One region of the Enterococcus mediterraneensis genome, then DNA from elsewhere that is predicted to be linked to it. Evidence: a T-box and tRNA genes for the amino acid it is inferred to sense, from the RefSeq annotation. Region 1 holds a T-box; the other holds one or more tRNA genes.

Region 1 (16,563 bases):
TCATATTTTCTATATAATAAACGGTTTTTCTCAAGCTGCTGATGACTAGAATTTTACGAAGTTCTGAAATGGAAAATACTCGATAACCGTTTGCGATATTTCTTTTTGAGTGGATCAGTCCTTCTTTTTCCCAGTGACGGATGGCTGAGGTTTTGATCCCGGCTATCTTAGCGGCATCTCCAATAGTCATGAATTTATTTAATTGCACATTTTGGTATTGAGTAAATTCAGTATTTTGGATCATCGTCAAAATCTCTTCCACTCGCTGTTTTTCTGTCTGCATTTGTGCTTGCTGCTGATTTATTAGCCATAGCGCTTCTTCAAATCGGGATTCCTTGATCTCCCTCATAGCTTCATAAACCACAGGTATATCATAGCCTTTCAACAAGACTCTGATAGTCGTAAAAGCTTGTAAATGAATTGCGGTATAGATACGATGACCGCTGTCTGTTCTCGGTACAACAGGTATCAGACCTTGTTCTTCATATCTTCTCAAAGTTGTCGTACTGACATTCAAACGGTTTGCGATCTGCTTTGGGGTATAGGTTTCCATTTCCTGCTCCTTGATTAAAGTAAAACCTTCAAGTGCTACGATAACATATTTCAAATAAAAACACCTATATAAAGAGAAAGCCTGACGAAAAAGCGAAAGATTGCATGAATGTTATATGATAAGAGTAGAAATGATTTAGGAGGAATGAATATGGAGAAGATCATCAGACTGACAGACGGAACAGAATTGAAGGCTGGTCTGACTGGAGATTCAAATGCACCAACATTGATGCTTCCGGTCGCCAAAGAGTCTGTATACGGACAAGAGGCGGAGACCTTAAAATTATGGGGTGTCGATCCTGAATCAGGAAAACATTTTATTGAAGGTCTCGCGGACGATTTTCAAGTTCTTTATTTTGATTACGAAGGACACCGGCTGAAACACCCAAGCCCAGAAAACCTTACTCCAGAACAGTTGGCAAATGATTTTTTGACGATCGCCGATGAGATGGATGTTACGCGATTCAGCTATTACGGTTATTCTTGGTTGGCATTAGCTGGATTGCAGTTAGCCATTCGGACAGATCGTTTGGAAACTTTGATCATGGGCGGTTTCCCCCCGTTAGATGGGCCTTACAAAGAAATGTTGATCGTAACCAATAAAACGCACGAACAGGCTTTGTATAACCAAAAAACACCGAATATTAAAGCCAGTCCTGATGATCCTGAAAAGATCGACTGGGACAATGTACAAGTAAAGATCGATACGGATCAAACAAAACAATTCGTTACGATGTACAAACATTTGATGGACTTTGATGATCGGAACATCCAACAGCAATTAACCATCCCAAGATTGGCATTTGCCGGTGAAAAAGACACGATCGTTTACGGAGAAAACTTTGGCAACGTAACAGTAGATATTGTTGGTCTCCTTCAAAAAAATAAGGACGAGTTAGAAAAACTGGGGTGGGATATAGCGATCCTAAAAGGAACCGACATGGATCACACCAAAGCTATGCAGCCGGCAACAGTCTTGCCGTTGATCAAACCATGGCTGCTCAAAAATGCAGTTTCGAAGAAGTAAAAAATTAGTTGTAAGCATCATGATCGCAAGAAACACCAGATTGACTCCAATGGCGCCAAAAAAGACCGTAACACATGTTCAAGTCCCACAGATTTTTCCTGCGCAGACTTGTAAATCTTTTGTCAATTGGAATGGACGCACTCATCAAATCCATGTTCACCTAGCCAATACCAGCAGCTGCTTAATTTCTGTTCAATCGTTGCCTAGTTTATGGGAATAAATAGGCTATAACAACTGTCTAATAGTAAAAAAAATATCCGAACTATATAGATAATGTTACTGTGTTAAACAGACGCTTTATAATCTATATAATTCGGATATTTCATTTAGATCATCCCTATTTTAGTGCATCGTCATACCGCCAGTAACGTTGATTGCTTGACCGGTCATATAACATGATCTAAAGCTGTGATCGTTCCTTGATTACGTTTGAACGTCACCACGGCATCTTGTAATTCAATTACTGGTCGTTTCTTTGTTTCCATTTTTACCCCTACTTTTCTGTCCAAATCTCTTCTGCGATACTTTTGATCAACGCAATTTTGTTCCATTGTTGTTCTTCTGTTAAGATATTACCTTCTTCAGTTGATGCAAATCCGCATTGTGGGCTTAATGATAAACGATCTAACGGTACGTATTGAGCTGCTTCATGAATCCGGTTGATCACTTGTTGTCGATCTTCTAAGTCGCCATCTTTTGAAGTAATCAAACCTAAGACGACTTTTTTGTCCCCACTGACTTTTGCTAACGGTTCAAAACCGCCAGAACGTTCAGTGTCATATTCTAAATAATAAGCGTGGACATTTTCAGAAGTGAATAATGGATCAGCAACATCGTCATAACCACCAGACGCTGCCCAAGTAGAATGATAATTTCCACGACAAACATGTGTGTTCAAAGTCAAGTCTTCTGGCTGATCCGCTAAGACCGCATTGTTGATCGTTAAATACAGCTGTGCCAATTCTTTTCGAACTTCTTTTTCATCTTTGTCTTCTTCTGCGATGAATCCTTCTGGTAATGGAGCTACTAAAACGCCCCATGTACAATCATCCAGTTGGATCGTCCGCGCGCCAGCAGCATATAAATCAGCAATCACTTGACGGTACGCTTTGACGATGTCTTCAATCAACTGTTCATTCGTTGGGTAAATTTCACGGACTTTTTCGATGATATCTGGGCGTAAGAATTCCACTAGGATCTGTGCTGGTGCTGGAATCGTTTGTTTTACTTCGATCCCTTCACTAGTGTGAGCCCGGGTAAATTTAAAATGCTCTACAAAAGGATGATTCTCACCTGAGATTTTTCCAGTCACGATCACTGTGCCTGGACGCGTTTCTTCTCCATGGAAGAAGTAGCCGTGTTCTGGAACGAAAAATTCCACACCTTGCAGACCCCAGAAGAAATCTAAATGCCACCAACTACGACGGAATTCTCCATCTGTCACAGCTTTCAAACCAATTTTTTCTTGTTTATTGATCAAGTCAATGATGGCTTCATCTTCAACTTTCGTCAATTCTGCTTGGGTGATCTTGCCAGCTTCAAAATCTGTCCGTGCTTCTTTTAATTTATCTGGGCGTAAGAAACTTCCTACGATGTCATAGCTAAATGGCGATGTTGTACGTTTTGTCATAATAAAATTCCTCCATATTTGCTTTGAAAAGATGATGAAACGAAAAAAACATCCATCCCTTTACCTACTGTTTTTACAATAGATAAAGGGACGAATGTTTTCGCGTTACCACCCTCATTTACATTCTTCTCACGAACAATGCCTCAACGGTACCTGTTGATACCCGGTGATATATCGGTCACTTCCCGTTTAGTTTGCGTGAACAAACTAAATTGCTCAGAGCTCATCTTCACTGACTTTTACAATCCCCTTTTTCACCGGCCGGGTTCTCTGTACTCGTTACTTATCAGCTACTCTTCTCTTCAAAGCTTCATTATTTGTTCACTATAATTACATTTAATATTTATCTTGTCAATACTTTTTTCACTTGTTTTTTAAAATAATCATTACTACTCGAATTACATTATAAAAATAGTACTCTCGAAAAATTAGATTTTTTGTCTAACTTTTGGGATACCAAGACCAATTTTTCTCTAATCTCTACACAAATATTAAAAAGGAAACGCCGAAACGTTTCCTCTAAACAAATGATATTACATTTACGCTGATTCCTGTACTTTCGCGATCCGTCCTTGCTCGATATAAACCATCAAGATACTTAGATCAGCTGGGTTGACGCCGCTGATCCGGCTGGCTTGCGCGATAGTTTCCGGTTGGATTTTTTGCAGCTTTTGTTTTGCTTCAGTGGCTAGCCCGTTGATGGCTGCATAGTCGATATTTTCAGGGATTTTTTTCGCTTCCATCCGTTTTAACTTTTCGACTTTTTCCATGGCTTTTTTGATATAGCCTTCGTATTTGATTTGGATCTCGACTTGTTCGATCTCTTTACCTGTCAATTCGCCGTTTTCAGGGATGAATTGCAGCAATTCTTGGTAGCTGACTTCGGGACGGCGCAGGAATTCATTGGCCAACACACCGTCTTTCAGTAAAGCTGAGCCTTTTTCTTGTAAGAAGGCTTGGACTTCTGGTGTTGGTTTGATTCGGATCTTCGACAGCCGTGCGATTTCTTCTTCAACAGCGGCTTTTTTCTTCAAGTACGCTTGGTATTGTTCTTCTTGGACTAAACCGATCCGGTGACCCATTTCCGTCAAACGCAAATCCGCGTTGTCGTGACGCAAGATCAGACGGTATTCCGCCCGTGAAGTCAATAAACGATAAGGTTCATTGGTTCCTTTTGTCACCAAATCATCGATCATTACACCGATATAGCCGTCGCTGCGTTTCAAAATCAGCGGTTCTTTGCCTTGAACTTTTAAACCGGCATTGATTCCGGCGATCAGACCTTGGCCGGCAGCTTCTTCATAACCGCTAGTACCGTTGGTTTGTCCGGCGGTATACAGATTTTCGATGACTTTTGTTTCTAATGTCGGACGCAATTGATGAGGTACTACCACGTCATACTCGATAGCGTAGCCGGTCCGCATCATTTCTACGTTTTCCAGTCCAGCGATGGAATGCAGCATTTTAACCTGTACATCTTCCGGCATGGACGTAGACATTCCTTGTACGTAGACTTCTTCAGTATTCAAGCCTTCTGGTTCCAAGAACAATTGGTGGCGAGGCTTGTCGGAAAAGCGCACGATCTTATCTTCGATCGATGGGCAGTATCTTGCGCCTACGCCTTCAACGATCCCAGTAAACATCGGTGCCCGGTGCAGATTGGCTTGGATGATCTCATGGGTGGTTGGGTTCGTATAGGTCAACCAGCACGGTTCTTGATCCAATTTATAGGCGCTGTCTGGTGTGCTGTAACTGAAATGGTTCGGTTCTTTATCACCAGGCTGGATCTCTGTCACGCTGTAATCAATGGAGCTGGATTTGACCCGCGGCGGTGTTCCTGTTTTAAACCGCGCGATCTCAAAACCAAGTTCCTTCAAATTGTTGGCTAGACCGACAGAGGGTTGTGAATTGTTGGGACCGGAAGAATATTTCAATTCGCCGATGATGATCTCACCGCGAAGTGCGGTCCCGGCAGTGATGACTACCGCTTTGGCACCATAACGAGCGCCGGTATTGGTGACCACACCTTTACAAACGCCGTCTTCTACGATCAGTTTTTCCACCAATCCTTGACGAAGGGTCAGTTTTTCTTCTTTTTCAATAGTGTGCTTCATTTCTTCCGCATACGCGTGTTTGTCCGCTTGTGCCCGTAAAGCCCGGACAGCCGGTCCTTTACCGGTATTCAGCATCCGCATTTGGATGTAGGTTTTGTCGATGTTTTTGCCCATCTCGCCGCCTAACGCATCGATCTCTCTTACTACCACACCTTTGGCTGGTCCGCCGACAGATGGGTTACAGGGCATGAATGCTACCATATCTAAATTGATCGTCAAAAGCAGTGTCTTGTTGCCCATCCGCGCGTTGGCCAATGCGGCTTCTGAACCGGCATGTCCGGCGCCGACGACGATCACGTCATACATTTCTCCTTGATATTCCATGATTTTCTCCTTTGTTTAAAATGCTGAGTAGTTGCAGCTGAAAATTTAATAATGTACTTGCCGATCTCCGTTAAATGACTTGGGAAACTGCTGATATCTTGTTTATTTTCCTAAACAGAATTGGCTGAACAGCTGGGTGATCAATTCGTCCTGTACACTGTCACCGACGATTTCTCCTAAATAATCCCAACAGCGGGTCATGTCGATTTGGACTAGGTCTACCGGCATTCCCAGCGCGATACCGTTGCTGACTTCTCCTAACGATTGGCTGGCTTTTTCTAACAATGCGATATGGCGGGTATTGGAAACGTAAGACGCGTCCTTGTCTCCGGCTTGACCGGCAAAGAACAGATCCGCGATTGCTGTTTCCAATTGATCCAAGCCGTCGTTTTTGACAACTGAGATTTCCAAAATGCTGTCTGAACCAGTATATTCCGTCAATTCTTCCCGATCCAATCGGTTAGGCAGGTCTGTTTTGTTCAGCAAAACGATCCGCTTGCTGTCTTGGGTCAGTGCCAATAATTCACGGTCTTCTTTAGTCAATTCCTCGCTTTGATTCAAGACCAACAGTACCAGATCCGCTTCTTTCAACGCTTTTTTACTGCGTTCCACACCGATTTTTTCAACTTGGTCTTCAGTTTCCCGGATACCAGCTGTATCGATCAGCTTCAAAGGTACGCCTCGAACGTTCACGTATTCTTCGATAACGTCGCGGGTAGTCCCTTCGATGTCTGTCACGATGGCTTTTTCTTCATTCAGCAATAGATTCAGCAAACTGGATTTGCCCACGTTTGGACGACCGATGATAGCGGTGCTCAAGCCTTCTCGCAAGATCTTGCCTTGCTGAGCCGTGATCAGCAGCTGCTGGATCTGAGCCTGTACGTGGTTTGCTTTTTCTTGGAGTAATTTTGTAGTCAGTTCTTCTACATCATCGTATTCCGGATAATCGATATTGACTTCCACTTGCGCCAGTGTTTCCAAGATTTCTTGACGCAATGCCCGGATCAAATGAGACAGATTGCCGTCTAATTGATTCAGCGCCAGATTCATTGCCTTGTCGGTCTTCGCCCGGATCAGATCCATCACCGCTTCTGCCTGTGACAGGTCCACACGACCGTTTAAAAAGGCCCGCTTGGTAAATTCCCCCGGCTCTGCTAAACGCGCGCCTTGGCGCAGCAACAGTTGCAAAATCTGATTAACAACGACGATCCCGCCATGACAGTTGATCTCAACGACATCTTCTCTTGTAAAGGTCTTAGGTGCCCGCATCACAGAAACCATCACTTCATCTAAAAGCTGATCGCCCTTTGGATCAACGATATGTCCGTAATGGATGGTATGAGAAGGGACTTGGTTCAACTGTTTGCTGCCGGAACGATAAACTTCGTCAGCGATCTTCACCGCGTCATCGCCGCTTAAACGAACGATACTAATGGCGCCTTCTCCCGGTGGTGTCGAGATCGCCGCGATCGTATCAAATTCTTTGGTTATTTCAGCCATTTTCTTCTCCTTTGCACAAAAAAAGTGCCTACTCCACCCCTTGAAAAAAAGGGGTGGACTGAGCACTTTGACTGCTAGTCTGATTGAATTCTGGACATAGATTAGCATAATTTTCCGCCTGATGCAAGGGCAGCCGGCGGAAAAGCTGTTTCCCGACAGTAGTTTTAAAAAGAATTTAAACTGTCGGCTGACAGTTTGATTTTAGCTGAAAAGCTCCACGGAAAAACCGCTTTGTCAAACAGCTAAAGGCTATCTGCCGCTGACTATTCAGCTACTTCAGCCAAGAAATATTTTTTCTTACCTTTACGGATCACGACATATTTGCCATCAAACGCCGCAGACGGATCGATAGCAAACGTCAAATCAGTGATCCGGTCGCCGTTGATACTGATAGCGCCGTTTGAGACATCTTCTCGAGCTTGGCGTTTGGATGGTTCGATCTTAGTTGCTACTAACAGCTCTACGATGTTTTCCGGAGTGCTGGAGATAGTAACTTTTGGCATCTTGCCGAAGCCTTGTTGGATCTCTTTGGCAGTCAAGCTCTTGATATCGCCGGAGAACAATGCTTTAGTGATCCGTTGTGCTTCTTGCAGATCCTCTTCACTGTGGACGAAACGAGTGACTTCTTCAGCCAAACGACGTTGCGCTTCTCTTTTTTCCGGTTCTGTTTCGACTTTTTTCGCTAATTCTTCGATCTCTTCTTGTGACAAGAAGGTAAAGTATTTCAAGTATTTCACTACATCCCGGTCATCTTGGTTCAACCAGAATTGGTAAAATTCGTAAGGAGAAGTCTTCTCCGCATCCAACCAAACAGCGCCGCCGGCAGTCTTACCGAATTTCGTGCCGTCTGCTTTTAACATCAATGGGATCGTCAAACCAAACGCTTGGGCTTCCGCTCCTTCGGTTTTTCTGATCAAGTCTAAGCCGGCAGTGATATTGCCCCATTGATCCGCGCCGCCGATCTGCAATTGGACATCGTATGTCTTGTATAAATGTAAAAAGTCGACAGACTGCAGGATCTGATAAGTGAATTCAGTAAATGAGATCCCCACTTCCAAACGGCTGGCAACGATGTCTTTTGCCAGCATCGTGTTGACATTGAAGCTCTTACCGTAATCCCGCAAAAAGTCCAACAATGACATTTTAGACAGCCAGTCGTAGTTGTTGACGAAGCTGATGTTCGCGCCTTCTCCAAATAATTTGCGCATTTGTTGGGTCAATGCATCCACGTTTTGTTGTACTTGTTCCATTGTTTGCAAGACCCGCTCTGTTTTACGGCCGCTTGGATCACCGATCGTTCCAGTACCGCCGCCGATCAAAATATACGGATGATGTCCGGCTAGCTGGAATCGTTTCATCATCATGAACGGGATCAAATGTCCGATATGCATGGAATCGCCGGTAGGATCGACACCGCAATAAAGAGAGATGCTCTTTTCTTCCACCAGTTTGCGCAGCTCTTCTTCATTGGTCTGTTGGTTTATGGCGTCACGCCATGTTAATTCATCAATAATGTTCATTTTTTTGCCCTCCATTTTTTTGAAAGCAGGAATCTTATCACCTGCCGAATACTGATCAGAAAATTTACCAAATAAAAAATCCCTTAGCCAAAAACAGCTAAGGGACGAATAGTCGCGGTACCACCCAAATTGTACACTGCATCTGCAGTCTACCTCTCTAACAGTTAACGCTGTCGCGCGGCGCTGTCGCCGAAGACTCGCAAAATGTACTTCGTTTTAAAGCATGTACTAGTTTGCAGCACCACTAGCTCTCTTTGACATTGGCTTTATCCCTACTTCGTTTTGGTCGTTGTCTTTTCAGTATAATTACCTCTAATCATAGAATCCCCCGTTTCGTTTGTCAACAAATTTCTTTGATCGAAGTCTAAGGGCTGTTTTTAAAAGCGGTTGGTTTTGACCCTGGCTGGCAAGGTCCATAGCAAGAAAAAAATCCCAATGCTGTCAGAGAAAGAACGTTACGTTGTTTCATCTTTAGCATTGGGATATCTATTTTAAAGATAGTTCAAAAGGATCCTGCTTTTATGCTTCAGCAGTTTCTGCGATCGTTTCGAATTGTGAATTGTATAAAGCAGCATAGTAGCCGTTTAAAGCAATCAATTCATCATGTGTTCCTTGTTCCTTGATATCGCCGTCTTGCATGTACAAGATCTTATCGGCGTCTTTGATCGTCGACAGACGGTGAGCGATCACGAAGGATGTCCGGCCTTGCATCAGATTGTTCATCGCTTCTTGGATCATTTCTTCTGTACGAGTATCGACAGAAGAGGTTGCTTCATCCAAGATCAAAATCGGTTTGTCTGCCAAGATCGCCCGTGCGATCGTCAGCAGTTGTTTTTGTCCTTGAGAGATGTTGGAAGATTCTTCGTTCAATTCCATGTTGTAGCCGCCTGGCAATGTCTTGATAAAGTGGTCTACGTGCGCGGCTTTCGCTGCGGCGTAAACTTCTTCATCGGTTGCTTCCAAACGTCCATAACGCAGATTGTCCATGATCGTTCCTTTGAACAACCAAGTATCTTGCAAGACCATCCCGATGTTTTCCCGCAAATCAGAACGGTTGAAATCGCGGATATCATGTCCGTCAATCTTGATAGCTCCTGAATTGACGTCATAAAAACGCATCAGCAGTTTGACCATCGTGGTCTTACCAGCACCCGTTGGTCCAACGATCGCCACCGTTTGTCCAGGTTCTACGTGCGAACTGAAATCATTGATGATGATCTTATCAGGTGTATAACCGAAGTGAACGTGATCGAAATCGACCATTCCTTCTGCTTTACCGATTTTAACTGGATTTTCAACTGTTTGATCTTCTTCCTCTTCTTCCAAGAATTCAAAGACCCGTTCTGCTGCCGCAGCCATTGATTGCAACATGTTGGATACTTGTGCCAACTGAGCGATCGGTTGTGTCAGGTTGCGGACGTATTGGATAAAGGCTTGGATATCACCAACTGTGATCGATCCGTTATACGCCATCACACCACCGACGATCGCTACTGCTACATATCCTAAGTTACCGACAAAGTTCATGATCGGTTGCATCAAACCAGAAAGAAATTGTGATTTCCATGCGGATTTGAAGAGAACATTATTTTGTTCTTTAAATTCTTGCAATGCATTTTCTTCGTCATTGAACAAACGAACGATATTGTGTCCGCCGATCGTTTCTTCCACTTGACCGTTGATGACCCCAAGATATTCTTGTTGGGTCTTAAAGTGTTTTTGCGAATTTTTTACGACGATCGCGATCAAAATGATAGAGATCGGTACGATCAAGATAGCCACACCGGTCATTTTCACAGAGATCGACAGCATCATCACGATAACCCCCACCACTGTAAAGACCGAAGTAATCAATTGGGTGATGGATTGGTTCAAACTTTGTCCTAATGTGTCCACGTCATTGGTTACGCGGGAAAGAACGTCACCGATCGTCCGGCTTTCAAAGTAGTTCATCGGCATGCGGTTGATCTTTTCAGAGATTTCTTTCCGCATCCGATAAGTGACTTTTTGCGAGATTGTTGACATGATCCAGCCTTGGATGATCCCAAACAGGGAAGCCACCAGGTACAAGCCCAGCATAAACAGCAGGATACCGCCGATTTTTTCAAAGTCGATGCCGCCGGTCCCTTGATACTTCGCAACTAATCCTTCAAACAATTCTGTGATTGCTTTAGAAAGGATCTTAGGACCCCAAATGTTGAAAATAGTCGAGGCCATCGCAAAGATGATCACAAAGAAAACAGGAATTTTATAAGCACCGATATAAGATATCAGCTTTTTGACGGTTCCTTTGAAGTCTTTGGCTTTCTGTCCGCTGCCCATACGACCGCCGGGACCGCCGAAGCCGCCACGAGGGCGATTGTTTGTTTGTTTTTCACTCATTTATTTCGCTCCTCCTTACTCAGCTTCTTCTATGCCTAATTCAGAATTACTCAATTGAGATTGAGCGATTTCTTGGTAGACAGTTGATGTTTTGATTAATTCTTCATGAGTTCCTTGCGCTACGACACGTCCTTCGTCTAAAACGATGATGTTGTCGGCATGCAGGATCGTAGAGATTTTTTGCGCTACGATGATCTGTGTAGCACCATGGATATTTTCTGACAAAGCTTTACGCAACGCCACATCGGTTTTATTGTCCAAAGCAGAGAAAGAATCGTCAAAGATCAAGATCTTAGGATTCTTCGCCAATGCACGGGCAATGGAAAGCCGTTGTTTTTGTCCGCCGGAAACATTAGAACCGCCTTGTGAAATAGCACGTTCGTAACCAGCATCATTAGCGTTGATGAATTCTGTTGCTTGCGCGATCTCAGCCGCTTTTTTCATTTGTTCATCAGAGATCTCAGCGTCACCGAACTTGATGTTCGACGCGATATCGCCAGAGAATAAGATCCCTTTTTGCGGTACAAATCCCATCAATTCATGCAATTTATGCAATGAAATGTCGCGGATATCCACACCGTCGATGGTGATCCGTCCGCCGGTCACATCAAAGAAACGAGGGATCAGATTGACGATCGTTGATTTACCGGAACCGGTAGAACCGATGATCGCAGTAGTTTCTCCTGGTTTAGCGGTGAAATTGATGTGATGCAATACATCTTCATCTGCATCGCTGTAACGGAACTGCACCCCTTCAAATTTAACTTCACCTTTGAAGTCTACGTCGTTGTCTTTCACGACTGGTTTGTCTGTGATAGTAGGTTCTGTGCTCAATACTTCATCTACACGTCCTGCGGCAACGTTGGCACGAGGCAAGATGATAGAAACCATCGAAAGCATCATGAAGGCCATAACGATCAGCATCGTATACGTAATGAAGGCCATCATATCCCCTACTTGCAATTGACCGTTGTTCATGTTGTGTCCGCCGACCCAAACGATCAGAACAGAGATTCCGTTCATCATCAGCATCATTACTGGGAACATGATCGACATTGCACGGTTGACGAACATTTGAGTTTTCATCAAATTGGTATTGGCTTCATCAAATCGTTTTTCTTCAAATTTTTCGCGGGAAAAGGCACGGATGACAGACAATCCAGTCAAGATTTCCCGTGACACTAAGTTCACCCGGTCCACCAATGTTTGTAATGCCTTGAATTTCGGCATCGTGAATGTCAACAAAGTAACTACCAGCAGCAAGACTGCGCCGACTGCGACACCGACGATCCAGCCCATACCGGTCCCTGTTTTATAAACTTCATAGATACCGCCGATACCTAAGATCGGTGCGTACAATACCATCCGCATGATCATCACGATACCCATTTGGATCTGTTGGATATCATTGGTGTTTCGTGTGATCAATGAAGCAGGTGAGAATTTTTCCATTTCATTGTTAGAAAATTGCAGTGTACGTTCGTATTGAGCGACCCGTAAGTTACGACCGACAGAAGCCGCCACTAATGAAGCGATCCAGCCGACGATGATTGCTGCCGCTGCGGAAAGGAATGTCAATCCCACCATTTTCGCTCCGGTTTTGATCATATAATCTGTTTGGATTTTTTGCGTGTCCATTTTTAATGCTTTATATTCTGCTAAAACAAATTGCGTACCGACTGTCTTCATTGAATCTGCACCCAGATCCCCTAAAGACTCTTTGGTTTTCTTCCGAGCTTCTGCAACTTTTTCCGGCATCGCATCGTTGGTTTTTTCTAATTCATCAGCGATTTTTTTAGCTTGCGCACCTTTTTCTTGCGCTTGATCTGCTAATTCTTGTGCTTGCTGCCCTTTGGCTTGTGCTTGAGCAGCAGTGGCAGCTGCAGCTTGCGGATCAGTAGCACTGGCAGCCTGTTCGCCGAGTTCTTGCGCTTCCGCGCCGGCTTTTTTCGCTTCTTCACCCAGCTGTTTTGCTTCTTCGCCAAGTTTTTTCGCTTCTTCGCCTTGTTTACCCATTTGAGTGTATTCTTCAAGGATGGTTTTCGCTTCATTGCTGTTGTCTGAATCCTTCATTTGTGAAGACGCCAGCATCATCATCGGTAATTCAAATATTTTGGAAAGTTTTTCTTTCGTTACACCTTTTTGAAGATCTAACGTATACACTTTTCCATCTTTCGATAATTTATAATTATCTTCGATTTTGCTTTTTTCCGATTCCGTCATGAACATTTCAATCGCTTGAAGTGATTCTTTACGGATTTTATCCGGCGTCGCTGTTTCGATACCGCCTTGTTGGATACCGACGTCAACGATATCGGACGTTAAATTTGGTAAGTTCAAATCACTGTTGGCCTGCACTACTAATAATGCGATGACCGCAATGATCGCGTACCAATATTTGCCAAGATGTTTAAAGATCTTCACTAGATGTCACTTCCTCTTCTTTGTTGGTGTCGTGGGAGTATTTTATGAATTTTGCCGCCAGCTCAACAAATTTTTTAGTATCGGCTTCTCCCATGCGTTTAAAGACTCTGATAATTTTATCTTGCATCTTTCGCTTTTCCATCTCTGCCTGTACTTTACCCTTTTTTGTCAAAGTCACTTGGATGCGTCGTCGATCGTCTGGATCTATCGTACGGCTGATCTGTCCTTTTTTCTCTAGATTTCCCAATAAAGCCGCGATCCGTGCACTGGACACGTTCATCGTTTCCGCAAGATGCTTAGGACTTACCGCTGTGTCGATGTGATCCAAATATTTGATCACGATCAATTCACCGCGATTGCTCTTTTCCATCTCACTGAAAGCACCATGTCGATTTTCTAACATCAGCTTCTCTAACTTCCGTTCAGCTTCTTCAGCATAAGACATAAGTTTCCTCCTTCACAATTAATTAACACTATTAGTCACTAACACTATTAGTGATTTTCGCTAATAGATAATAAACCTATTTTTTGGCACTGTCAACGAATTAAAACTATGGTTTCGCTTACACTTAAAATTTTTTTAGCGATTGTTTAATAACTAGCACATTATTTATTGAAAATACTTGGAAAACGCTTGATGTAAACGAATTTAAAATTAATAGTGTTATTTAAAATTCCAAAAAAATCGGCTTGAGACTTTGGCTTCTGTGAAATATCCTCCAAAATCGGATCATGGATCTACCTACACTGATAGGGGAGAAAAAAATAAGCCGATCCCTTCCATTAGAAGAAATCGGCTTATCTTTTGATCAAAATGACATGACTCATCGTCTCTCACCTTGATAAGAATGATATAGTAAAATATACTTGGTTTCCTATTTGTTGTCAATCGCTTTTTGCCCCGCAAGGACACAAGGAGCAGATCCTTTAATAGCGTTTCTTGACAGGTTCTACTACAAGATAGCGATAAGGTTCATCGCCTTCTGAATGAGTTTTGACTTGTTCGTCTTCACTTAATACAGAATGAATCTGTTTGCGTTCAAAGGCCGGCATCGGTTCTAAAAAGACTGGACGACCTGTCCGTTTGACTTTTTCAGCTGTTCGCTCAGCCAATCGCTGCAAGATAGCTTGTCGTTTTTGACGATAGTCGCCGACGTTGATCACCACTGACAATTTGTTTTTGGCGATCCGGTGGATGAAGACTTGTGCTAAATATTGCAACGCGTTCAACATTTTACCGTGTTTGCCGATCAAGATTCCTTGTTTTTCCGTATCAAGATGGAAAACTACCAGTCCTTCTTCTCTTTCGATGCGAACTAGTGCTGGAGCGTTCAACTCTTTGGTGATATTGGTCAGATAAAGCGCCAACTGCGTCAATGCCGCGTCATCTGCTAAATCCGCTACTTCTGCGGCAGCAGACTGCGGTTCTGGAGTCACGTCAATTTCTGTCTCGATCACTTCAGGAGCAGCAGGTTCTTCAGTTATGACATCCGCCACCGTTTCAGCGACGGCTTCAGTGATCTCTTCACTGACTGTTGGTTCAATGGAAACTTTTGCTTCTTTTTTCCCCATTCCCAAGAACCCTTTTTTACCTTCTTCTAAAATTTCGATGGATGCTTCTTCTTTCGTAAGACCTAATGCGGCTAATCCTTTCTGGATCGCTTCTTCCACAGTTGTTCCTTCATAGATCGGCATCTTAGAGACCTCCTTTGTTATTTCTTGCGTTTTTTCTTCGGATTCATCGCTTTTTGCAATGCGCGTTCCCGTTCACGGATCTTGCGGGCTTCTTCTTCCCGCTCTTTACGGATCTTGAAGGGATTATTGATCAGTAATGTTTGTACCACTTGGAAAGCATTGGAAACTACCCAGTATAATGACAACCCGCTGGCTAAATTGACCCCCATCACTAAAATCATGATCGGCATAGCAAAGTTCATGATCTTCATGCTTGGATTAGATTCCAGCTGGCTCATGCTGGATAAATAAGTACTGAAGAATGTAAAGACCGCAGCTAAGATCGGCAAGATGAATGTCGGATCCGCTTCACCAAGGTTCAACCATAAAAAGTGTCCTTGACGCAATTCCGGTACCCGTTGGATCGATTGCCACAATGCCATCAAAATCGGCATTTGTACCAATAATGGCAGACAGCCGGCGTACGGATTGACATTATTTTCCGCATATAAGCGCTGAGTTTCTTCTTTTAACTTGTTTTGTGTCTCGATATCTTTGGATGCATATTTTTTTTGCAGCGCTTTTATTTTTGGCTGAAGCTCTTGGGTCTTGCGCATGCTTTTGGTTTGGAAATGCATCAGCGGCATCAAAATGATCCGGATGATCAATGTGAACAAAATGATCCCGATCCCGGAATTGCCAAAAGATAACCCTTTGATCGCCTGCGCAAAATTATAAACGATGTAACGGTCCCAGACCCCCGTACTTTGTGCGCTGACTTCTCCTGTACCGCAGGCGGATAGGAAAAGTACTAGACCCAGCAAGCTGGCTAGTAAAATGATACGTTTTCTTTTCACGAAACAAATTCCCCTCTACTATATTATTTAGTTTTGATGATCTTTGCGAGTTTCAACACATGCTCCAGATTCGCATAGACTTCTTTGCTGTCCAGACCACTGATCGCTGGTCGAGCAATGATGATAAAATCAATCTCAGGCTCTATTTTCTCTCGCATGTCATACAAGCAAGCGCGAATTTTTCGTTTTACAGCATTTCTTTCCACTGCGTTGCCGATTTTCTTTCCTACTGAAAGTCCTACGCGAAAATGTTTTTGTCCTGGTTTATCCAATCGATAAACGACAAATTTGCGATTGGCGCAAGAAACACCTTTTTGGAAAACTCTTTGAAAATCTTTTTCTTTTTTTACTCGATAGGACTTTCTCATTTCGCTTCCTTCATTTCTTTTAATCTCATTACTCACTCAACAATAATACCATAATTAAACCTCTTACTTCACCCTTTTCCCGTAAAAAAGGGTACAAAAAAAACCACTGTGGTTTCAGTGGTTTACGCTGCAAGAACTTTTCTTCCTTTACGACGACGGCTTGCTAAAACACGACGACCGTTTTTCGTACT
Region 2 (16,563 bases), 670 kb from region 1:
CCCATCATTGGTGATAGAACAATGATCGGGATAGCCAAAACCAATGAAAGCCAGAATTTCTGCTTGAAATTCCCCATATGCATGGAATGATCCATGCCGCCCATATCATGACCCATGTCGCCATGGTCCATGTGATGCATATGAGCATCATGATCTGAATGATGGGATGAATGGTCCTCCTTCATTTCTTTTTGGTGCATCTCATGATCGTGATGCATCTCGTGAGACATTTCGTGTGAATGATGGTCATGTTCTTCGTTCATTTCTTTCATGTGATCCATCTGCGGATGCTTTTTCTCTACCTCTGGATCATGTTGTACTTGTTTCGATGTTTCCTCCTTCACTTCTACCCCTTCTTTCACTTGATCATTAAATTTGGTCGTTAAATTTTTGTACGGTTCAAACTCAATGAATTCAATAACACACTCACAGAACTGAAAGCCATAGCGCCGCCAGCAACGATTGGATTTAAGAATCCTAATGCTGCAAATGGGATACCAATCGTATTATAAACAAACGCCCAGAAAAGATTTTGTTTGATTTTGCGGATCGTCGCTTTCGACAGCTTGAGCATTTTTTCCAAATAAGCTAAATCGCTGTGGATCAAAGTCACATCGGCAGTTTCCATCGCGATATCAGTACCGCTGCCCATGGCGATCCCTACATCTGCCAATGCAAGAGCTGGAGCATCATTGATCCCATCGCCTACCATGCCGACAATTTCACCGTCTTTTTTCAATAAAGCGACTTTTTCAGATTTGTCTTCCGGCATCACTTCAGCAAAGATATTTTCCTCTGGGATCCCTACTTGTTTACCGATATGACGTGCAGCTTGCTGGTTATCACCTGTCAGCATATAGACATTGACGCCGCTGTTTTGCAACGCTGCGATCGCGTCTTTAGATGTAGGTTTGATTTCATCGGCAACGGCGACTCCTGCGAGTACCTGCTGTTCGTTCGCTAAAAACATGATGGTTTTTCCTTGACTGGTCCACAGATCAGCCGCTTGTTGCAACGAATCCGACATCTTTTGCGTTAAAAATCGTTGCGTCCCTACTTGATACTTTTTCCCTTGGATCAGGCCTTCGATCCCTTTTCCAGGCAATACTTGAAAATCTTCTACTTCTAATAAAGGAAGATCTTCTGCATAGTGGACGATCGCTTTGGCTAATGGATGTTCTGAGTGCGCTTCTAAACTTGCCAACAACCTTTTTGCTTCTTCGTCTTCTGTTAGAAAATCAGTTACTGTTGGTTGTCCTACTGTTATCGTACCAGTTTTATCCAAAATTACGCTAGTGATATGCGAGGCGGTCTCCAACGCTTCCCCGCCTTTGATCAATATGCCGTTTTTAGCTCCTAGACCGGTACCTACCATGATGGCAGTCGGTGTCGCTAATCCTAATGCGCAAGGGCAGGCGATCACAAGGACAGATACGCTATGGATCACTGCTTGCTGCCAATCACCGGTTAAAATACCTGTCAGCAGTAAAGTGAACAATGCTACTATTAAAACTACGGGCACAAAAATACCGGAAATACGATCGGCGATCTGTTGGATCGGTGCTTTAGATCCCTGCGCGTCTTCCACCATCTGGATGATCCGTGCCAAGACCGTTTCATTGCCGACTTTCAGGGCTTTGATCCTTAATGTCCCTGTGGTATTGACTGTACCGCCAAAAACTGTCGCACCTTCTACTTTTTCAACAGGCAGGCTTTCTCCCGTCAGCATACTTTCATCTACTGCCGTTGCACCTTCCAATACCAGACCATCTACTGGGATCTGTTCGCCGGGGCGTACTAGAATCTCCATTTCCATTTCGATGGCTTCGATCGGCAACTCGATCTCTTGACCGTCTTGCAGGACACGAGCGATTTTGGCTTGTAAGCTCATCAGCTGCCGGATCGCTTTACCCGTCCGGTTTTTCGCTGCGGCTTCTAAATATTTGCCTAACAGGATCAAGGCAATAATCATGCCGCTGCTTTCAAAATACAGTTCATGGACATTATCCGCAAAAAAACCGTTGTACACGCTTAATACGTAGGCCGCTGTCGTCCCCATCGCAACAAGGACATCCATATTGGGTGCTTTGGTCTTCAACGCATGATAGGCACCTTTATAAAAACGAGCTCCGATCACAAACTGGATCGGTGTGACTAAAATCAACTGAACGATCGGACGATGGAAAAACATCACCCAATCTTGATGACTCCCCGCTACCATCGCGATCATAGAGATCATTAGAGGTGCTACCAAGATCAAACTGATGATAACGTCTCTTTTCATATTGGTGATGTAGCGTTTTTTCTCAGCGGCAACTTGCTGACGATGAGCTTCATCATCCAAAATAGCCCCATAACCGATATTTTCAACACTTGCGATCAATCGATCTGCCGTCGTATCGTCAAATTGAACGGTTGCTTTTTCAGTGGCTAAATTGACCGTTGCCTTTTGGACTCCGGGCTGTTGTTTAAGTTCCTTTTCAACACGAGCGGAACAGTTTGCACAAGTCATTCCCGTAATGACGAAATTTTGGACTTTAGTATCACTCATTTACAGCACCTCTGCTTCATACCCAACTTCAGTGATCTTATCGGCGATTTGCTGACTTGAGACTAGGTTCTCATCAAATTTCACGACACCATTGTTTTTCTTCAGTTGGATTTTTACTTTTTGGATACCGGGTAATTCATTGATCCCGTTTTCTACTCTAGCGACACAATGTTCACAGCTCATACCTTTGATTGAAAATGTTTGTTTCATTATAATTTCCTCCTGATTTATATTATCTTTTACAATTACATTGTCCTGGAATACAGTTGCACACGATAGTTGCGACTGGTTCCTTTTGTGATAAAACTTTTTGGATCTTTTCGATATCTTCTTGCGTGAGATCCGCTTCAGCGATCAAATCAGCGATCGTCGTCCCGACTCTTTTCGCACAGATATGGGAAAACAAGGTTTCCGTAGCGCTGCGGACGGTCTCTGCTTCACCGACAATAGGGAAGTAAATAAATTTTTTCCCCTCTGTTTCAGTGCGAACGACTTCTTTTTTTACCAAACGTCCTAACAATGTTTTGACAGTCGCTAGTTTCCAGTTCATCGTTTCAGAAAGCAGCTCATCGATTTCTTGCGCAGAAGCTTTGCCAAGTGTCCAAAGTACCCGCATGATCTCCCATTCTGAATCGCTGATCTTGATTGGTTCATGGATTGTCTGCATATAAAGCCTCCTTGTTTACAGTTGTAATCGATCTTTCATTTCAAAGTTTACACTTGTAAACGTAAGCTGTCAACTACTTTTGTTCAAAAAAAGACTGCGACAAAAATCGATGTTCCACAGATGACCCAACTATGCAGTCATAGTTAAGCCTCTGCTTGATCGATTTATGTCGCAGTCTATTCTTTTATTTGTAAATCAAAATTCTACATGATAGGTTGTTTTGGAGTGGAATGGGTTTTCTGGACGTAAAATGATATCCCCAAATTGAGAATATTTTTCCGTGCCTGGAATACCTTGAGGCTCGATAGCGATTCCGCCGTGGTCTGCCATCTCACCATATTTCATCTGCATACCTGCTTCTGAAGCTCCCGTTGTGTAAATAACGACTGCAGGCGCTGTCGTTTCGATCTCCAGCCGAACTTTTTCATCAGGGCTCGTCAAAACAAGATCCGGTGTTTGTTCATGGTCTAAAATAAATGGGTCATCCAAGTACGTATCGCTGATTTTTCGACCTTCGACGAAATCAAATTTCGTTCCCGCCACATCGACTTTGTTTCCAGTGGTGGTCACATCGGGATTGGTTTCCGCTACTTGTTTCGCGCCTACTTTCAATGTATGCTCATTGATACTGTTGACAGGAGATCCCGTCAAGTTGTAATAACCGTGGTTTGTCGGATTATAAAGTGTTGGTTTATCCGTTGTTGCTGTGTATTCGATTTGGTAATTATTGTCATCATCCAAGCTGTATTTTACTTTGGAAACGACATTTCCCGGAAAGCCGTTTTCTCCATCTGGATGTTCCAACGTGAAGATCACACCGGCTTTGTCTCCTTCTTCAAAGACTTCCGCTGCCCAGTCTTTTGTATCATAGCCTTCAAAACCGCCATGAAGAGTGTTGCCGCCGTCATTGTCTTGAGTTTGATATTCTGTGCCGTCGATGTTGTAGCTGGCCCCTGTGATCCGTCCGGCTACCGGTCCGATCGTTGCTGCGTAATAGCGGGCTTTTTTATGTTCTGCGATCGTCTTGAAGCCGACTAAAAGATCCCGATCCTCTCCGTCTACCGGTATGATCCAGTCCAACGCTCGTGCGCCTTGGGGACTGACCGCTAGCCGCACATTATTTTTGTTTTCAATCAAATAATATGTTCCATAATTTTCATTTTCTAATTTTTGTACATTGACCATTGTGACACCATCCTAACTGAAGTTTAAATAAAGCCTTTTCATTTTTAGTATAGACATCTTATTTGCTCTCGTCAATTCCTGTCGGGTTATCAATAAATGTTTTTTTATAAAAAAAAACGAAACTCAAAATGAGTTTCGTTTTCGTCTACTGGGGTAGCTGGATTCGAACCAACGCATGACGGAGTCAAAGTCCGTTGCCTTACCGCTTGGCTATACCCCAATGGTGGAGGAGAGTGGATTCGAACCACTGAACCCGAAGGAACGGATTTACAGTCCGTCGCGTTTAGCCACTTCGCTACTCCTCCAAAGCTGTATTAAAAAACCTGACTACGTTATAATACAAAAATTTCCATGAATTTGCAAGTGGTAATTTTAAATTTTTTTCGCTTTTTTTAGTCGTGAAGATTGTGTTGTGAAATGATCGCTTCAACAGCAGCGTCAAAATTTTTATATGAGCCCAGATCGGTCTCTCCTAAAAAAGCTTCAAATTCTTTTGCGCCGACAGTCAGCACTTCGCCGATCACTTTTTTGCCAATGATCAATTGTGCTACTTCATAGGTCTTGCCTTTGATCGTTTTTTTCGTTTCTTCCAAACGTACTTCGATATCTTTATTCTTTGCCATGTTTTCACCTCATTTTGCCTTGCCGGCTGTTTTCTTCTCGCTGATCCAGCTGACAGAAGGTACGTTGCCTATTTTATCATATTTCTGCAAAATTAACAGGATTTGACCCAAAGAAAAACGACCGTCTGCAAGAGTCGGCCGTTTTTCATTATTCTGCGTCTTTTTGCGGTTTTGTTACAACTGCCGAGACCACATGATACCCAGCCTCTGTCAAAAATTCTCTGACTTTTTCTGATTCTCGCGTTTCTACTTGGATTTCTACGATGGTAGCAAGCTCCATGCGATTCACAACGATCGTTAAAATACTTAGATCATGTTCAGCCAAAACATTTGTCAGCTCCGCCAAGATCCCTTTATGATCGTCAGTGATCTGGACTGTCACCCTTGTCCCGCCATCATGATAACCGGTGATTTTTAAGAACGCATCAAAAATATCATTGTTGGTAATGATCCCAACTAAACGTTCGTCCTCGATCACCGGGAGCACCCCGACATTGTTTTTCCGCATCTCATAAATCGCGTCTTCTAACAGCGCGTCTGGATCGATGGTCAACACTTTTTTCTCCATCACATCTCCAACAGTCGTTTTGTTCAATAGATAATTGATTTCATAAACGCTGAGGCTTGTCGCTTGTGAGGGCATCGCCGCTGAAATGATTCCTTCAGTGATCAAACCTACCAGCTGTTCATCCTGCAAAACCGGCAGCCGATGAATGTCGTGGCGTTTCATTAAATCAACCGCGTCAAAAATCGGTGTTTCCGGATGGACGACGACTAGATTTTTGGTCATAAAATCTTTTACACTCATGTTTCATCCTCCTAGATAGGCTTTTTTCACTTCTTCACTGGCTAATAACTCTTGGCCAGTACCTGACAAAACAACTTTCCCGGTCTCAAGAACATACCCTTGATCAGCGATCGACAACGCCATCTTCGCGTTTTGCTCGATCAGTAGGATCGTGGTCCCCTGCTGATTGATTTCTTGGACGATCGAAAAAATCTCTTTGATGAAGATCGGCGCCAGACCCATTGACGGTTCATCCAGCAATAGTAATTTCGGCTTAGACATCAGCGCGCGGCCGATCGCAAGCATCTGCTGCTCGCCTCCAGAGAGTGTCGCAGCGTCTTGACTTCTTCTTTCTTTCAGAACCGGAAATTTTTCGAACACCTGTTGATAATCTTTTTTGATTTCGCCGTCTTTGCGTAAAAAAGCGCCCATTTCCAAATTTTCCTGCACCGTCAGACCTGGAAAAACATGCCGTCCTTCAGGAACCTGTGACAAACCGCCAGCAACGATTTTTTGCGGCGCCTCTTTCGTGATCGCTTTATCCATAAAAGTGATCGAACCGTTTGATGGACGTATCAGCCCGGAAATCGTCCGTAAAATCGTGGTTTTTCCAGCTCCATTGGCTCCAATCAGCGAAACGATCGATCCTTTTTTTACTTCAAAGGAGACATCATGGACCGCTTGGATCAATCCATAATGGACAGATAGGTTTTCAACTTTCAGCATCACATTTCCCCTCCCAAATAAGCCTCGATCACTCGCGGATTCGTTTTGATCATCTCTGGATCGCCTTCTGCGATGATCTGTCCATATTCTAAAACGTAGATTCGTTCACACACTTCCATCACCAGACTCATGTCATGTTCGATCAATAAGATCGTCAGCTGGAACTCCTTTTGGATCTTGCGGATCAATTCGGTCAATTCCGCGGTTTCCTGTGGGTTCATCCCGGCTGCCGGCTCATCGAGAAACAACAGCTTCGGTTCCGTCGCAAGTGCCCGCACGATCTCCAGACGCCGCTGTTCGCCATAAGGAAGATTTTTCGCCAATACATCAGCTTTTTCTTCCAACTTAAAGATTGCCAGCAATTCATAGGCTTTTGCTTTTAATTTCGCTTCAGTCTTATAAAATTTAGGCAGCCGCAGAATACTCGTGACTAAAGAAACCTGATGCTTGCCGTTCATCGCGATCAAAACGTTCTCCATCACTGTAAGATCTTTGAATAAACGGATATTTTGAAATGTTCGGCTGATCCCTTTGTCTGCGATCTTATAAGGTTTGACGCCGTTCAAGCGTTCTGTCTTTCCTTGACTTTCAAAGATGACATCCCCTTCGCTGGGCACGTAAACGCCGGTCAGCAAATTGAAAAGCGTCGTTTTTCCAGCGCCATTGGGTCCGATCAAGCCTACCAGCTCGTTGGTCTCCAAATTCATGGTGACATGAGAGACGGCTGCCAAACCGCCGAAATTTTTAGTCAGATCTTTAACGTCCAATAGAGGCATTTGAATCATCCCCCTTTTTCCAGATTTTTTCAGTCAGTTTTTTGACAGAAAATTCCCATGTGCCCAGTAATCCGCCAGGCTTGAAGATCATGATCACGATCAATGCCAATGCGTAGATGATCATTCGCAACACACCGAAATCTTGGAGATACATGTTCAAAATCCCTAATACCACAGCCGATACGATCGATCCAGTAATACTGCCCATACCGCCGAAAACGACGATGATCAAGACATCGATCGACTTCATGAAGCCATAGTCCTTTGGAAAAACTGATTGTTGAAAACCAGCAAACAAGGTTCCCGCGATGCTGGCAGTCACAGCTCCTAATACAAAAGCCGTCACTTTGACTTTTGTCGTATTGACTCCCATCGATTCAGCGGCAATCTCATCTTCACGGATCGCCAAAGTTCCCCGACCATGCCCACTATTGATAAAATTAGCAACAACGATCACCGTTAAAACAGTAAAGAGATAGACCATCTCCCAGCTGGTGAACTGCAAGATACCAAAGATCCCTGCAGCCCCATTCGTTACTTCAGGCATATTGATGATCAATAACCGAATGATCTCCGATACCCCCAAAGTCGCGATTGCCAAATAGTCGCCCTTCAAACGCAGTGTCGGGATTCCTACTACTAATGCTACGATCCCTGAGAGTGCCATCCCTAACAGCATACCTGCAAAAAAGCCCATATACGTCGGTGTATTGATGGCAATGATCGCGCCGGAATACGCACCGATCGCCATAAATCCCGCATGTCCCAATGAGAATTGTCCGGAAAAACCGATGATCAAATTCAAGCCTACTGCTAAAATAATATTGATCCCGATATTGATAATGATTCGATTGGTGAACAGTGTGATCACACCGCCATTATATAAAGCCAGCAGTACGCCATAAATGATCAATGCGATCGCCAACCAGCCTAAATTGTATTTTAGATTTTTTTTCATGGCTGCCACCTACACTTTCTCTTTAAGATTTTTTCCTAAAATCCCTGCCGGACGAATCAATAAGATCAAAATCAGTACGATATAAACGATCGCATCTTTAAAATCAGAAAAGCCCAGAGCTGTCGCCAAGGTCTCTAATAGCCCGATCACAAAGCCGCCCAAAGCAGCCCCCGGGATGATCCCGATACCGCCTAAAACAGCCGCTACGAAGGATTTCAACCCAGGCACGACACCCATCAAAGGATCGATGGAATTATAGTAAAGCCCGATCAGCATCCCTCCAGCCGCTGCCAGCGCTGAACCTAACGCAAATGTAAATGAGATCGTGCGATTGACATTGATCCCCATCAATTGCGCCGCGTCCGCATCGACACTGACTGCCCGCATGGCTTTACCCATCCGCGTTTTTTTCACGATCAGTTGCAGCAACAGCATCAGAATCAGTGAAACAGCAAGAATCAGTACTTGGATATTGCTGACTTCAATAAACCCTATCTGATAAGTTTTTCGTTCAATGACTTGCGGAAATGATCTGGTATTCGCGGAAAAGAAATATGTCATAATATTTTGCAGCAAGAACGAAACACCGATTGCTGTGATCAATGCTGAGATCCGCGTTGATTTTCTCAAAGGTCGATAAGCCAGAAACTCGATCACCACACCCAACACGGCACAGACAGCCATTGAAATCAACAAAGCCGGGAAAAAGCCGATATTTGCTTGATTGATCAAAAAATAGCCGATAAAACTCCCAATCATGTACACTTCACCATGGGCAAAATTGATCAATTTGATAATGCCATAAACCATCGTGTATCCTAAAGCCAATAACGCGTATATACTTCCTAGAAACAAGCCATTGATCAACTGTTGGATCATCGTTTCCATCTCATCACATCCACCCCATCTTTTTTAAAAGAGACCGTGACACAAGTCGTAAGCTAACAGATATCCTACTATATACAGCGCTTCATACGATCAATCCTGCAAATGATATTTGCGGACAGGCTTTATATAGTCTGGTATTTTACTTAGCGTTGACTTGTGACACAGTCTTTTTGTTAGTTAGTATCGTCTAGTCATCTAATGCAACTGCTTCTGCTGAAGTTTCTTTGCCTTCTGTCAAGCCTAAAACAACCGCCGCTTTTTCAGGATTATGATTTTTGTCGATCGTGATTTCACCGGTTACACCGACAAAATCTTTCAATTCAGACAACCCGGCAGCGATTTTTACTGAATCAGCAGAGTCTTGATCTTCTATCGCTTGTTTCAACATATATACTGCGTCATATGCCAAAGCAGAAAATTGTGAAGGTTCTTCATTGTATTTTTCTTTGAAAGCTTTGATGAATGGTTCCACTTTATCTGTCGCTGGCGCTTTTGTTGAAAAATGCGCTGTATAGTATACATCGGAAACATTTTTTGCACCGGCGATCTCTACCAATTTAGCATCGCCAAATCCATCTGCGCCGATGATTGGTTGTGTGATCCCCATTTCTCTTGCTTGTTTGACGATCAGCCCAGCCTCTGCATAATACCCAGGTACAAACAGCACATCAAAGTCCGCTTTTTTGATTTTTGTCAGTACCGCTTGGAAATCTTTGTCGCCGGCAGTGAAGTTTTCTTCCATGACGACATCACCTTGATATTCATCTTTAAATGCCTTAGACAATCCAGTAGCGTAATCGCTGGAGTTATCTCCCAAGATCACCGCTTTTCTTGCTTTCAATGTATCATCGGCATATTTAGCTAAGATCTTCCCTTGAAAACTGTCTTGGAAACAAGAGCGGAAAGCAAATTGCTGCACGCCGTTGCCGGACAATGTAATGGAATCATCCGTTCCAGAAGGAGTGATCAACGGCACTTGCGCTTCTGTCGCGCTTGGTAATGCCGCTTTGGTAGCTCCAGAAGTCGCTGGACCGATCATAGCGACTACTTTGCTGTTGGTCGTCAAATTGGCAGCTACCGTTCCTGCTTCATTGTTATCTGACTTATTATCTTTCTCAACGATTTCTAGTTTCTTACCTAACACACCGCCGTCTTTGTTGATCGTTTCTACAGCAAGGTCGATTCCTTGTTTTTCTGCGTTGCCGTAAGCAGCAACTGAACCTGACAATTCCAAGTTCGCTCCGATCTTGATGGTTTCACCTTCTTGCTTATTACCGCCATCTGCGCCAGTTGTATTATTATCTGCTTTAGGTGCTGCGCTGCAAGCACTCAATAAAAATGCAGCGGCTAAAAAAACCAATTTCTTTTTCATCCTGCATCCCCCTTTATCTCTCTTGGATATGTTACTCAATATACTGAACTATTTCTAAAAAGTCAAATAATTTTCAGAATATTTTATCTTTTCTGAATTAGCAGATTTATTACGTGTGATTTAGAGTAAAAAAAAGAAGCCTATAACAGACTTCTTTTTACTTTCAGAAGAACGATCCGCTCAACAAAGCATTTCTTCTAAAAACTCATATCTCTGCTTTTATCCAGATGGTTATCCATCAGGGGCACTTATCACAAATTTATCCCATCAAATACTGCCTGATCAGAAATGATTTGCTTAGTGACACTTTTAAGCTTCACCTTGTTGCCGTGCATGGAAGTTTGCAGCAGCACCCACTAAATTCGCATCATTTCGATAATCACATAGCAAAATCTGAGGGACAAAATCTTTCAAATCTTGGGCTTGGAGTTTTTCCAGCATCCGGCGATTGATCTCATCTACCAATCCTTCTTTTGCACTGATACCGCCGCCTAAAATAATCACTTCAGGATCAAAAGCAAATTGGATACTGAATAATCCTTGTGTCAAATAGTCATAGAATCGTTCTGTTTCTTCTTTGGCGACTTTATCTCCTTGTTCAGCTAAAGCAAACACGTCTTTCCCGCTTTTAGCGGAACGATCCAGACCCATACGGTCACAGTAGCGCCAAGCCATTTGAACCGCTGTTCCTAATTGCGAGAAGGTTTTTCCCTGATCTAAAAACATCAATCCAAATTCGCCGCCATATAGATGAGCTCCTTTAGTGATCTGTCCTTTTGTGAACAAAGCGCCGCCTACACCTGTGCCGATAACGACAAAAGCGACATTTTGATAATCTTTTCCTGCACCATTATAAAATTCCGCCATTCCTGCACAGTTGGCATCATTTTCGATAGTTACCGGCAATCGGAACAATTCTTCTAATTCGTCAAAGATATTAAAATTATGGATATAAGGGATGGCGCTGATGCCGTTGATCTGCCGTTTATCGACATCCACTACTCCTGGCGCAGAGATTCCAACTCCGGCAATCGTTTCTGTCATACCTTCTTGGACTTCTTTGAGGGCTTGCTTCATCTCAGTCCAAGTTTTCGGTGTTGGAAATTGACTGGTATGTTCCAATTTTTCTCCTGTCCAATACCCATATTTTACTGCTGAACCGCCAAAATCAAATACTAATATTCCCATGTGTACTCTTCCTCTCCGTCGCTTTTTAGTAAGCGATTACTATTCAATATAAATCAAAAATTTTTTGTTAAAATCAATTGATTCCGTAATTGTTGACCATTCTCATAGATTGGTTCTGGATAATGCGTTACAAAATAATTTTCTATTAATGCTGTCGGCTGGAAACCTTTTTTCATGTATAAATGCAATGCCGGCGATGGCAGATCACCCGTCTTGATTACGCTCTTCTTTTTGGGGGCTTGCCGGTTCATTTTAGCAAAACTTGCGTCTAATAACTGACCGGCGATTCCTTTGCCTCGCTGATCTTCAGCCACTGCCAGATTCATGATCTCCCATTCGTCTTCTCTTTCTTGAAAAGCGATGACCCCTACGATCGTCTCTTCTTCATATACCAACAGTTGACTATCATCGATATACGAAGTCACCAGTTGGCGGTTAGGATCTGCTTCCAGCAATAGATCCCATGGCAGCTCAGCTTTTGGATCAAGATTTCTGATCATTTTTCTCTCCTATAGGTATAAGTTGGCTGTACTTTATCCACTGTATTACGTTTTAGACTGAAATTTCTGGGTACATAATCGATCCCGCCTTTGACAAACGGATGACAGCGCAAAATCCGTGCGATTCCCATCAGACTGCCTTTGAATGCACCGTGGACCTTCAAAGCTTGCAATGTATACCCGGAACAAGTTGGATAGTAACGACAGCTGGGAGGGAATAATGGGGAGATAAAACGTTGGTATCCCCGTACCAAAAAAATCAAAAAACGCGTCATTCTTTTTCCTTCTTTCAAAAAAACTATAACCTGTTTTCAAATGAGAAACAAGTCTAAACTATGTTAAATCTACCAATAAAAGGTATCATCTCGAAAATTTTTAAAATCAAAAATCCGAACAGCAGTGTGACCGTTCCTGTAAATCTAGGAGCTTTTCGTTGTGATTCGCAACGAAAACGTTCATCATCTGTGTTCGGATATTATCGTTTGCTTCATTTCAGGATTGGAAAATCAGCCTATGATCGTTACTTTTACTTGTCGACGTCCCCAAGAGATACATTCTGCTGCTGTTGGGAAATGGACATCAATGATGTTTCCTTTGATGGCTGAGCCGGTATCGACCGCATAGGCTTCACCGTAGCCTTCCACATATAAATGTGTGCCTAGCGGGATCACACTTGGATCGACTGCGACAGCGATGGGATTTTCCAAGAGGTTTTGACCAGTAGCTGTAACTGTTCCGCCGCCTAGTGCGTCAGCAGGATCAGAACTATAGGCTGTGGATTCCATCGTCAGCGTCTCACCGCTTGGTTGGTTTTCTTTGGCTTCGGCTTTTTGTGAAGCGGCTTTTTCTGCTTCTGCTTTTTCTTTAGCAGCTTTTTCCTTTGCCGCTTTTTCTTTGGCTGCTCTCTCTGCCGCTGCTGTTTCTTTAGCGGCCTTTTCTTTTGCCGCTTTTTCAGCAGCCTTCTCTTTAGCGATGACATCTGCTTTTACGGCTTGCACTGCTTCACCGTTTGCTGTCAATGCTAAAAGTGAACTGGATAATTCTTTTGCTGTATCATCAGAAATGATCTCTGTTTCAATCGGTTTGGTTTCGTTTGCTGTTTCAGCTGCATATGCGGGCAATAGATTTCCTGCCGCCATTACCATTGCTGTCATAATAACTGGAATCAAATGAGTTTTCATCTTTGGTAATATTCCTCCTAATTTCATACGAGTTGTATCTTAGCATGAGAAAAACGAGGATAGGTTACGAGGACGTTAAACCTCATTGACATAACCGGCAGAACACCGATATCTTTGTTACAAAAGAAATATTTTAAGAAAAATTTCATGAAAATTAGAAACAAACTATCACAAAACACCATGATAACAAGGACTACAAAATAAAAATTAGAAATTTATAAGTCTGCTGTTTCTTTCAAATGATGACGGAAACTTTGCTTTTTGTGAAATTTCTTACCGAAAACACTGAATATCCCTATAAAATCAGACAATATTACACGTATTTTACAAATAAGACAATGATTCAAAACAAAAAAAGGCTGTGACATAAGTCAATGCCGGTATAAAATACTTCCCCCAGCTTGATAAACTTATGTCGCAGTCCTTTTATTTACTATAGATAAAAACAGATCAAATAGTTTATTTCATAAAATCAAGAATATGTGTCCATAATCCTGGATCAAAGACTTTCAACGGCATTCCATCGCCTATGACGCCGTAACCGATCATCGTACCTACGATAAATAGTATCATTGCTAATACAATGACTACTAGGATTTTGATCAGTGTAGTTACGGTATAACGATTTATCTTCATGATCCGCACATCCTTTAAGCGTTGGCTACAGTTTCTTTAGCAGAGTTGCCTGCCACAGTCACACGTTCGACGTCGGCACCAAGTTTTTGTAGTTTTTCATGGAACTTATAATAGCCGCGATCCAAATATTTCAAGTTGCGTACTCGAGTGATGCCTTCTGAACGCAGTCCTAATAAAATCAAAGCTGCTGCTGCACGCAGATCCGTTGCATATACCAATGCTCCTTGTAAAGGATGTCCGCCTTCGATCACTGCGATATTGCCGTCGATCTTGACATGGGCATTCATTCGACGCATTTCTTCTAAATGCTGGAAGCGATTTTCAAAGACAGTTTCCGCTACGATACTGGTTCCTTCTGCTATCATTTGGATAGCCGTCATTTGTGCTTGCATATCCGTTGGGAATCCTGGATGAGGCATCGTCTTGACGTCTGTCGGTTTGACATGTTTAGGACCGATCACACGGATACCATTTTCTTCTTCAATGATTTGTGCGCCCATTTCAGTTAATTTAGAGATCAACGGACGGTTGTGTTCAGAGATTCCGTCTTGGATCAAGACATTTCCGCCTGTCATCGCTGCCGCTACCATAAATGTACCAGCTTCGATCCGATCTTGAACGATTGAATGAGTCACTGAATGAAGATGATCAACACCTTCGATACGCATTTTTTCTGTACCAGCCCCGTATACTTGTGCGCCCATTTTATTCAAAATATTCGCCAAGTCTACGATTTCAGGTTCACGAGCCACGTTTTCAATGACTGTTGTCCCTTTAGCTTTGACAGCCGCCATCATGATATTTTGGGTAGCGCCGACACTTGGGAAGTCCAGATAGATCACGTTACCAACTAATTCGTCAGCGATCGCTTCGATATAGCCGTCTCTTTGGATGATTTTTGCACCTAAGGCTTGGAACCCTTTCAAATGAAGATCGATCGGACGTTTGCCGATCGCGCATCCTCCGGGCATAGCAACTTTTGCATGTCCGTTACGAGCTAAAAGCGGCCCCATCACAACGATCGATGCGCGCATTTGACTAACCAATTCATAAGGTGCTTCAACACTTAAATCTCTTGAGGCATCAACAGTGACCTGATTTTTTTCTTCATCAAAAAAAACGTCTGCGTTCAAATGATGAATCACTTCGTTCATCGTTAGAACATCAGATAGAATAGGTACATTATTTAAAGTTGTCACGCCTTCTTCCGCTAACAACGTTGCAGCTAAGATAGGTAAAACGGCGTTCTTTGCGCCTTCAATTTTCACAGTTCCTTGTAATTGATTACCACCTTGAACGATAATCTCTTCCATTAAAATTCCCTCCAGAATATACTCTGAGCGAATTATTTCACTCAAAATCTTTTTTATTATACCACAATCATTGATGAAAAGTACTTTTTTTATCCGCCTAACCTACCGACAAAACGAAATTTCTGACAAGTGCCATTATTTCTAAAAAGAAGGAACTTGTTCCATATCCTAATGCAATAGCAAGGAGTATGATCACCATCCGTATTTGCGGCGTATGTAACGGTTTGAAAAATGTTTCTATCCTTAATGAACGCAAGGACCAAAAAGCGAGATAAATAAATGCGAGGTGGCTGACGATCCGAACGATTGCATCGATTCCATAAACTTGCATTTTCTTCTCCTTTTCATAAAATTTACGATAATCAAATCATACCACAAAACTGAAATTTACCAAAACACTTTTTACCGAAACAGTTTTTAAGCCGTCTTTTAAAAAACTTATCTCTAGTTATTTGATGAAAAATGTTGTTATTATGCGGTTTCAAAACATAGTTAGCAAGCTCCCTTACATTTCTTTCTGAAAAACCATCCGTTTTTTAAAACTTTTTAATGTTTTTCTCGAAAGATTTTTCGTGAAACGACTATAATAGAAGCTGAACATTCAGAAAGGAATGAATCAATGGAATTTAATAAACAAGATTTTGAGTTGTTTCAGCGGGAAGTATTTTCTTTCAAACAACTTAAACAAAATTGCAGCGAAGAAGAAATCGAACAATTAAAACAGTCCTACAAAACGGTTTGGGATAAATGGAAAGCGATCAATACAGCGAGTTACAGCTTATTGCCGACAAATGATTTGGCAAAACCAAAAGTAGAAAGCTGGACCAATGGCTGGAACCTGCGTAATCACTTTTGGTGTGCCTTGCGCAGTACGTCCCGCAAAGAACAAGCCGCCTGTCTCGCCGTTCTTTTAAATAAGAAGAATTTGCAAATTTATTTGATGTATCAGCATTATAAAAGCGACGAGCGCTATTTATCAAAAAAAGAATATAACAACCTTTTAGACCGGCTTCCTGAATGGAGTCTCACTGTTGATCCTGCAAACTATGTTATCTGGAGTAACGAGGAATCAGAACTTGCAGAACATCTGCCACTTGCCGATTATCTGGAAAATCCAGAGATCCAAGCAGCGTTTCGCCAGCAAATAGGCGCTACTACCTTTCAGTTAGGGGTCCAATTACCTGCTGGGGATATCATTGACGCCGAGAAAAA

What was found. The T-box of region 1 lies ahead of tyrS (tyrosine--tRNA ligase). A T-box ahead of a tRNA ligase gene usually reads a tRNA of that ligase, here a tRNA-Tyr.
Region 2: it encodes a tRNA-Tyr, which carries the amino acid that the T-box ahead of tyrS (tyrosine--tRNA ligase) is inferred to sense. The anticodon was not compared.

The regions. Positions count from the first base shown of each region.
Region 1 covers NZ_UWOP01000001.1:1,239,603-1,256,165, reverse strand. Annotated here, with positions in the region: gene EFB00_RS06085 (MerR family DNA-binding transcriptional regulator) at 1-553, opposite strand, end outside; gene EFB00_RS06080 (alpha/beta fold hydrolase) at 704-1,579, shown strand; gene EFB00_RS06075 (5-methyltetrahydropteroyltriglutamate--homocysteine S-methyltransferase) at 2,073-3,209, opposite strand; gene mnmG (tRNA uridine-5-carboxymethylaminomethyl(34) synthesis enzyme MnmG) at 3,749-5,647, opposite strand; gene mnmE (tRNA uridine-5-carboxymethylaminomethyl(34) synthesis GTPase MnmE) at 5,750-7,147, opposite strand; gene tyrS (tyrosine--tRNA ligase) at 7,411-8,667, opposite strand; T-box leader at 8,765-8,966, opposite strand; gene EFB00_RS06055 (ABC transporter ATP-binding protein) at 9,187-11,049, opposite strand; gene EFB00_RS06050 (ABC transporter ATP-binding protein) at 11,065-13,473, opposite strand; gene EFB00_RS06045 (MarR family winged helix-turn-helix transcriptional regulator) at 13,460-13,918, opposite strand; gene jag (RNA-binding cell elongation regulator Jag/EloR) at 14,401-15,168, opposite strand; gene EFB00_RS06035 (YidC/Oxa1 family membrane protein insertase) at 15,186-16,013, opposite strand; gene rnpA (ribonuclease P protein component) at 16,028-16,372, opposite strand; gene rpmH (50S ribosomal protein L34) at 16,495-16,563, opposite strand, start outside.
Region 2 covers NZ_UWOP01000001.1:1,910,910-1,927,472, reverse strand. Annotated here, with positions in the region: gene EFB00_RS09450 (heavy metal translocating P-type ATPase) at 1-281, opposite strand, end outside; gene EFB00_RS09445 (heavy metal translocating P-type ATPase) at 383-2,551, opposite strand; gene copZ (copper chaperone CopZ) at 2,552-2,761, opposite strand; gene EFB00_RS09435 (CopY/TcrY family copper transport repressor) at 2,784-3,218, opposite strand; gene EFB00_RS09430 (aldose epimerase family protein) at 3,414-4,403, opposite strand; tRNA gene EFB00_RS09425 (tRNA-Gln) at 4,552-4,623, opposite strand; tRNA gene EFB00_RS09420 (tRNA-Tyr) at 4,625-4,708, opposite strand; gene EFB00_RS09415 (DUF2969 domain-containing protein) at 4,796-5,026, opposite strand; gene EFB00_RS09410 (CBS and ACT domain-containing protein) at 5,175-5,834, opposite strand; gene EFB00_RS09405 (ABC transporter ATP-binding protein) at 5,838-6,539, opposite strand; gene EFB00_RS09400 (ABC transporter ATP-binding protein) at 6,539-7,315, opposite strand; gene EFB00_RS09395 (branched-chain amino acid ABC transporter permease) at 7,296-8,273, opposite strand; gene EFB00_RS09390 (branched-chain amino acid ABC transporter permease) at 8,283-9,161, opposite strand; gene EFB00_RS09385 (ABC transporter substrate-binding protein) at 9,349-10,533, opposite strand; gene EFB00_RS09380 (ROK family protein) at 10,843-11,721, opposite strand; gene EFB00_RS09375 (GNAT family N-acetyltransferase) at 11,775-12,221, opposite strand; gene yidD (membrane protein insertion efficiency factor YidD) at 12,218-12,496, opposite strand; gene EFB00_RS09365 (3D domain-containing protein) at 12,728-13,402, opposite strand; gene EFB00_RS09360 (DNA-directed RNA polymerase subunit beta) at 13,862-14,038, opposite strand; gene murA (UDP-N-acetylglucosamine 1-carboxyvinyltransferase) at 14,053-15,351, opposite strand; gene EFB00_RS09350 (DUF1146 family protein) at 15,449-15,682, opposite strand; gene EFB00_RS09345 (HI_0552 family protein) at 15,971-16,563, shown strand, end outside.